Regions from separate parts of the Streptomyces sp. NBC_00122 genome, predicted to be linked through region 2. Evidence: riboswitches for the same ligand, from Rfam matches in the RefSeq annotation. Region 2 holds a riboswitch; the other holds the start of a gene.
The links. A riboswitch is a leader RNA that binds a small molecule or an ion and turns the genes downstream of it on or off. The one in region 2 is predicted to bind glycine.
Positions count from the first base shown of each region.

Region 1: another riboswitch for glycine. It lies ahead of gcvT (glycine cleavage system aminomethyltransferase GcvT); the one in region 2 lies ahead of gcvP (aminomethyl-transferring glycine dehydrogenase).

Region 1 is NZ_CP108191.1:4,513,471-4,516,873, forward strand. Features, by position in the region: gene glyA (serine hydroxymethyltransferase) at 1-268, opposite strand, end outside; gene gcvH (glycine cleavage system protein GcvH) at 284-664, opposite strand; gene gcvT (glycine cleavage system aminomethyltransferase GcvT) at 776-1,891, opposite strand; glycine riboswitch at 2,048-2,151, opposite strand; gene OG737_RS21570 (AAA family ATPase) at 2,333-3,001, shown strand; gene OG737_RS21575 (enhanced serine sensitivity protein SseB) at 3,101-3,403, shown strand, end outside.
Region 2 is NZ_CP108191.1:636,951-640,353, forward strand. Features, by position in the region: gene gcvP (aminomethyl-transferring glycine dehydrogenase) at 1-1,836, opposite strand, end outside; glycine riboswitch at 2,034-2,132, opposite strand; gene OG737_RS03000 (PRC-barrel domain-containing protein) at 2,245-2,610, shown strand; gene OG737_RS03005 (DNA polymerase IV) at 2,645-3,403, opposite strand, start outside.

The DNA.
Region 1 (3,403 bases), 3.9 Mb from region 2:
GCTCGGCACCGAACAGCGCCTTGATGCGGTCGATCGCGATCTGCTCGACCACGTCGACGTGCTCGCAGCCGCCGTAGTAGCGGCGGCCGGGGTAGCCCTCGGCGTACTTGTTGGTCAGGACCGAGCCCTGGGCCTCCATGACGGCGACCGGAGCGAAGTTCTCCGACGCGATCATTTCGAGGGTGGACTGCTGGCGCACGAGCTCGGCGTCGACGGCTGCGGCGACGTCGGGGTCGAGCTCGTGGAGAGGGGTGTTCAGTACGGACATCAGGATCCCCTGGGGTCAGTTACCGGCGGTGAGCTGGGTGTACTCCTCGGCGGAGAGCACGTCCTTGGGCTCCTCCGAGATGCGCACCTTGAACAGCCAGCCGCCCTCGAAGGGAGCGGAGTTCACCAGGGCCGGGTCGTCGACGACGTCCTGGTTGAACTCGACGATCTCGCCGGAGACGGGGGAGTACAGGTCGCTGACCGACTTCGTCGACTCCAGCTCGCCACAGGTCTCGCCCTCGGTGACGGTCTCGCCGACCTCGGGGAGCTGGGCGTAGACGACGTCACCGAGCGCGTTGGCCGCGAACTCCGTGATGCCGACCGTCGAAACGCCGTCAACGGCGTCCGACAGCCACTCGTGCTCCTTGGTGTAACGCAGCTGCTGGGGGGTGCTCATGACCTGATTCTCCTGGATGCGGGGGAGTGGATACGAACTGTGGTCTTGGGTACTGAGACGGCGCCGTACGGATGTCCGTACGACTGCCTGCGCGCCGGGTCGTGCGAAGTGTTACTTCTGCCGCTTGTAGAAGGGCAGGGCCACGACCTCGTACGGCTCATGCGTACCGCGAATGTCGACGCCGACACCGGAGGTGCCGGGCGCGGCGTGCGCCGCGTCCACGTACGCCATCGCGATCGGCTTGCCGAGCGTCGGGGACGGGGCACCGGAGGTGACCTCGCCGATGACCTGTCCGTCGGCCACGACCGGGAAGCCGGCGCGCGGCACGCGGCGGCCCTCGGCGATCAGGCCGACCAGCTTGCGCGGCGGGTTCGTGGCGGCGCGCTCGGCGGCGGCCTCCAGCGCGGCGCGGCCGACGAAGTCCCCCTCCTTCTCGAACTTCACGACCCGGCCCAGCCCCGCGTCGAAGGGGGTGAGGGAGGTGGTCAGCTCGTGCCCGTACAGCGGCATGCCCGCCTCCAGGCGCAGCGTGTCGCGGCAGGACAGCCCGGCCGGGACCAGGCCGACGCCCTCGCCCGCCTTGGTCAGCGCCTGCCACAGCTCCACGGCGTGCTCGGGGGAGACGAACAGCTCGAAGCCGTCCTCGCCGGTGTAGCCCGTACGCGCGATCAGCGCCGGCACCCCGGCCACGGTGCCCGGCAGGCCGGCGTAGTACTTCAGCCCGTCCAGGTCGGCGTCGGTGAGGGAGGCGAGGATGCCGGGGGACTCCGGGCCCTGCACCGCGATCAGCGCGTACGCGTCGCGGTCGTCGCGGACCTCGGTGTCGAAGCCGGCGGCGCGCTCGGTCAGGGCGTCGAGGACGACCTGGGCGTTGGAGGCGTTGGCGACGACCATGTACTCGGTCTCGCCGAGGCGGTAGACGATCAGGTCGTCGACGATGCCGCCGTCTTCCTGGCAGATGTGCGTGTAGCGGGCGCGGCCGACGCCGACGGTGGAGATGTTGCCGACCAGCGCGTAGTCCAGGGCCTTGACGGCCTCCGGGCCGGTCAGGGTGATCTCGCCCATGTGGGACAGGTCGAAGAGACCGGCCTTGGTGCGTACGGCGTTGTGCTCGTCGCGCTCGCTCGCGTACCGCAGCGGCATGTCCCAGCCCGCGAAGTCGGTCATGGTCGCACCGAGGGAACGGTGCAGCGCATCGAGGGCGGTCAGACGGGGGGCAGTGCTCATGGGTGTGGCTCCCGAGTCCCAGGGCATGACATGACGAGGAGGGTCCTCCCCATCTGTCATCGGAACCTGAGAGGTTCGCCGAGAGTTCCTGGTTGCCCGGGATCTTCGGCTTGCACCTTGGGTGGAGCTGTCGGACAGCTCGCTTTTCAGATCTGCCTCATCCACGCGGTACGGGGCCTGAGAGATTCAAGGGAGGTTCTTGCTCCTTCGGCGCCCGCGCACGGCCTTGCGGCGTGCCGGGACTCTCCCGCGCGGATTCAAGCGGCCGGTATGCAGTTGGTCCAGATGGCGCACATCATTGCACGCCACCGCCGTGATCGGGGGTGGGGCCCCGAAAGTTCGTGCGGCACTCGAGCGGCCCGACCGGAACCGGGGCTGCCGGATTACCGTCTCTTTACACTCAGTGGGCAAGGGTCCTGGTGACCCGATTCGGGGGAGGCGATCACTGTGCGGAGATTCGTAGGTGTGGCGGCCGGGGCGACCGTCGACGCGGTGCCCGCGCAGCGGGGTGCGCGCGTGCGGAGCGGGCCGGCCGGTCCCGTCCGTGACCTCCGCGGCCCGGGGGTGCGCGGCCCGCAGCGCCTCGCCTTCGCCGCGGGCGACATCGTCGTGGTGTCCGGCCTGCCCGGCGGCGGCAAGAGCACGCTGATCAAGCGCGTGGCGGCCGGGGGCGGGGCCATCGACTCCCAGGACACCCGTGAGCGCTGGGAGCGGCGGATGCCGCGGACCCTGCCGTACGCGGTCTACCGGCCGCTGGTGCGCGGTGCCCACTACTGGGGCCTGTGGAGGGCCCTGCGCTCCGGCGCCTCGGTGATCGTCCACGACTGCGGAACGCAGAGCTGGGTACGGGGCCTGCTCGCGGCGGCCGCCCGCCGCCGGGGACGGGCGCTGCACCTGCTCCTGCTGGACAGCAGCCCCGCGGAGGCCCTGGCCGGGCAGACGGCGCGGGGGCGCCGCGTGTCGGCGTACGCCTTCGCCCGCCACCGGGGCGCGGTGACCCGCCTGCTGCGCGCCGCGGAGGCCGGCCACCCGCCCGCGGGCTGCGCCTCGGCGACCCTTCTGGACCGCGCGTCCGCCTCCGCGGTGACGAGGATCGTGTTCCACCCGTAACCGCCGGGTGCGGCGCGATCCGGCCCCGGCAGCGGCGCCGCACCCCGGGCCGATAACCTCGGCGACGACGATCCGCGGAACCAACGGAGGCACACGCACATGCAGGGCAGCGGCTGGCCGGAGAATGAGCTGGAGCAGGTGCTCGGGGCGGCGCTCGGGCAGCCGGACGCGGGCGGGCGGATCCTGGAAGTGCTCGGGCGCAGCCAGGTGTGGGTGCCGCTGCCCGGCGGCGGCGGGCAGGACTCGGCCTCCCTGGACCTGCCCACGATGGACATCGGCGGGGCGGCGTACGTCCCGGTCTACAGCTCCGAGGCCCAGTTCCTCGCCTGCGTCGGCCCCGGCACGGACTTCGCGGTGGCCCCCGCCGTCGAGTTCGCCCGCGGCCTGCCCCCGCAGCTGGGC
Region 2 (3,403 bases):
GCTGGCCGCGTTGGTGCCGTGCGCGGAGGACGGGATGAGGCAGACGGTGCGCTGCTCGTCGCCGTTGGCGCGGTGGTAGGCGCGGACGGCCAGCAGGCCGGCGAGCTCACCCTGGGAGCCGGCGTTCGGCTGGATGGAGACCTTGTCGTAGCCGGTGACCTCGGAGAGACGTTCCTCCAGCTCGGTGATGAGCGTGAGGTACCCCTCCGCCTGCTCCACCGGGGCGAACGGGTGCAGCTGACCGAACTCGGGCCAGGTGACCGGCTCCATCTCGGTGGTCGCGTTGAGCTTCATGGTGCAGGAGCCCAGCGGGATCATGCCGCGGTCCAGCGCGTAGTCCTTGTCCGAGAGCTTGCGCAGGTAGCGCAGCATCGCGGTCTCGGAGCGGTGCTGGTGGAAGACGGGGTGCGTCAGGTAGTCGTCCGAGCGCAGCAGGCCCTCGGGCAGGGTGTCCGCCGTGGTCTCGTCCAGCGCCTCGATGTCCGCGCTGACGCCGAAGGCCGCCCAGACGGCGTCGATGTCGGCGCGCAGGGTGGTCTCGTCGCAGGCGACGGAGACGTGGTCGGCGTCGGCCTGGTAGAGGTTGACGCCCCCCTGGCGGGCCGCGGCGACGACCTCGGCCGCGCGGCCCGGGACACGGGCCGTGACGGTGTCGAAGTAGGCGCCGTGCACGATCTCGACGCCACCGGCCTTCAGACCCGCGGCGAGCAGCGCCGCGTAGCGGTGGGTCCGGCGGGCGATCGTCCGCAGGCCGTCCGGGCCGTGGTAGACGGCGTACATGGCGGCCATGACGGCGAGCAGCACCTGCGCGGTGCAGATGTTGCTGGTGGCCTTCTCGCGGCGGATGTGCTGCTCGCGGGTCTGCAGCGCCAGCCGGTACGCCTTGTTGCCGTCCGCGTCCACGGAGACGCCGACGAGGCGGCCGGGCAGCGAGCGGGCGTGCTTGGCCTGGACGGCCATGTAACCGGCGTGCGGTCCGCCGAAGCCCATCGGGACTCCGAAGCGCTGCGTGGTGCCGACGGCGATGTCCGCGCCGAGCTCGCCCGGCGAGGTCAGCAGCGTCAGGGCGAGCAGGTCGGCCGAGACGGTGACGATGGCACCGAGCTCGTGCGCCCGGTCGATGAGCGGCTTGATGTCCCGCACGGCACCGGAGGCGCCCGGGTACTGGAGGAGCACGCCGAAGACGCCGCGCTCGGCGATCTCGGCCGGGATGCCGTCCGACAGGTCGGCGACGACGACCTCGACGCCCGTGGGCTCGGCGCGGGTCTCGATCACGGCGATGGTCTGCGGCAGCGCGTCGGCGTCGATCAGGAAGACGCCGTCCTTGACCTTGCCCACCCGGCGGGCGAGGGACATGGCCTCGGCGGCCGCGGTGCCCTCGTCGAGCAGCGAGGCGCCCGAGGTCGGCAGCCCGGTGAGGTCGGCGACGACGGTCTGGAAGTTCAGCAGCGCTTCGAGGCGGCCCTGCGAGATCTCGGGCTGGTACGGCGTGTACGCCGTGTACCAGGCCGGGTTCTCCATGACGTTGCGCAGGATCACCGGAGGCGTGAAGGTCCCGTAGTAGCCGAGACCGATCATCGAAGAGAGGACCTGGTTGCGGTCGGCGAGCGAGCGCAGCTCGGCCAGCACCTCGGCCTCGGTCCGCGCCTCGGGAAGGTTCAGCGCTTCGGCGGTCTTGATGACATCCGGCACCGCGGCGGCGGTCAGTTCGTCCAGGGAGCCGTAGCCCACCTGGGCGAGCATCTTCGCCTGCGCCTCGGCATCCGGGCCGATGTGGCGCTGCTCGAAGGGGATGCCTCGCTCCAGCTGGGAGAGCGGAATGCGGTTGGCGGTCATGTACGGAGGCCTCCTGGTCGTATGACCTGCGAGGGGCACCACGGCGCGGGCACCCGGACGGCCTCCCCCTCTGTCATCTCAACCTGAGAGTTTCACCGGCCGCTCGAGGGTCGCTCGAGGGAAGCCGGCTTTCACCGTCGGTGAGGAGAGGAACCGGCGCTGCACGCCCGGTACCTGCCCCTGCTTTCCAGAGTGGCCTCGTCCGTGCGGTACGTATGCCTGAGAGATTCCGGGGAGGATTTGCTCCTTCGGCGCCTCCGTCAAGATCACTCGGAGGACTCTCCCGCACAGGGTCGACAGCCATCACCCAGCCTACCAGCGAGGATCCGGACACTCCCCGAGTGGCCTCAGCTCCCGAAATGCACTTCTGTAGTCATTACGGAGGAGTTGCGACCATTTGGAGGGACCGTGCAGACCGACATCGATCCGCGCAGCCTGATCGGCCGCAAGGCCTTCGACCGCAGCGGCACCAAGATCGGCACCATTGACGAGGTCTACCTCGACGACGCCACGGGCGTCCCGGAATGGGCTGCCGTACGTACGGGTCTGTTCAGCCGGGACGCCTTCGTCCCACTGGAGCCCAGCGAGCTGGTGGGCGACGCCCTGCGGGTGCCCTTCGACCGCTCCCTGATCAAGGACGCGCCCGATTTCGGTGTCGGCCGCCACCTCTCCCCGGAGCAGGAGCTCCAGCTCTACCACCACTACGGCCTGGACGTGACCCTGCCCACGGACTTCCAGCGCGACTTCGGCCACCTGGCGGGCGACGAAGGCTAGGCCCGGCCCCGCGGGCCCTGGTCCCGGGCAGGGCCTAGAGCTCCTCGGCCGTCGGCCCCTCCCCCACCAGCGGCAGCGGATCGGACGGCTCCAGCTCGGGGTCGTCCACCCGGAAGGTCCGCACCCGGCCGGGCTGCGATCCCGGCTGCTCGAACCGCACGGTCACCCGCCCGACCCCGCTGCCCTGCACCCACCCGGCCCCGTACACCGCGTGCCGTACGTCGCTCCCGGCCGCCCAGCGCCGCTCAGGGGCGGGCTCCGGCTCCCCGGACGGCTCCCCGTGCTCCAGGGCCGCGGCGGCGGCCTCACCCGGCTCAGCGGCCACGTCAGGCTCAGCGGCCTCCTCCTGGATCTGTTCGCCCAGCGACTGGGCGAACAGATCCTCCTGCGTGTAGTCCGCCAGCCCGGTCACGCCCACCCCCAGCAGCCGCACCCCGCCCGTGGTGTCCACGCCCTCCAGCAGCCGCGCGGCCGCCTCACGCACCACGGCCGGGTCGTCCGTGGGCCCCCGCAGCGTCTCGGACCGCGTCAGCGTCGAGAAGTCGTACCGGCGGACCTTCAGCACGATCGTGCGCCCCGAGTGCCCGGACGCGCGCAACCGCTGCACGCACCGGTCGGCGAGCCGCTGCACCTCGGTCCGGATCCGGACCCGGTCGTGCAGGTCCACGTCGAAGGTGTCCTCCACCGACACCGATTTCGCGTCCCGCTCCGCGACCACCGGCCGGTCGTCCAGCCCCAGCGCCATCCGGTGCAGGCCCACCCCGTGCGCGCGCCCGACGATCCGGACCAGCTC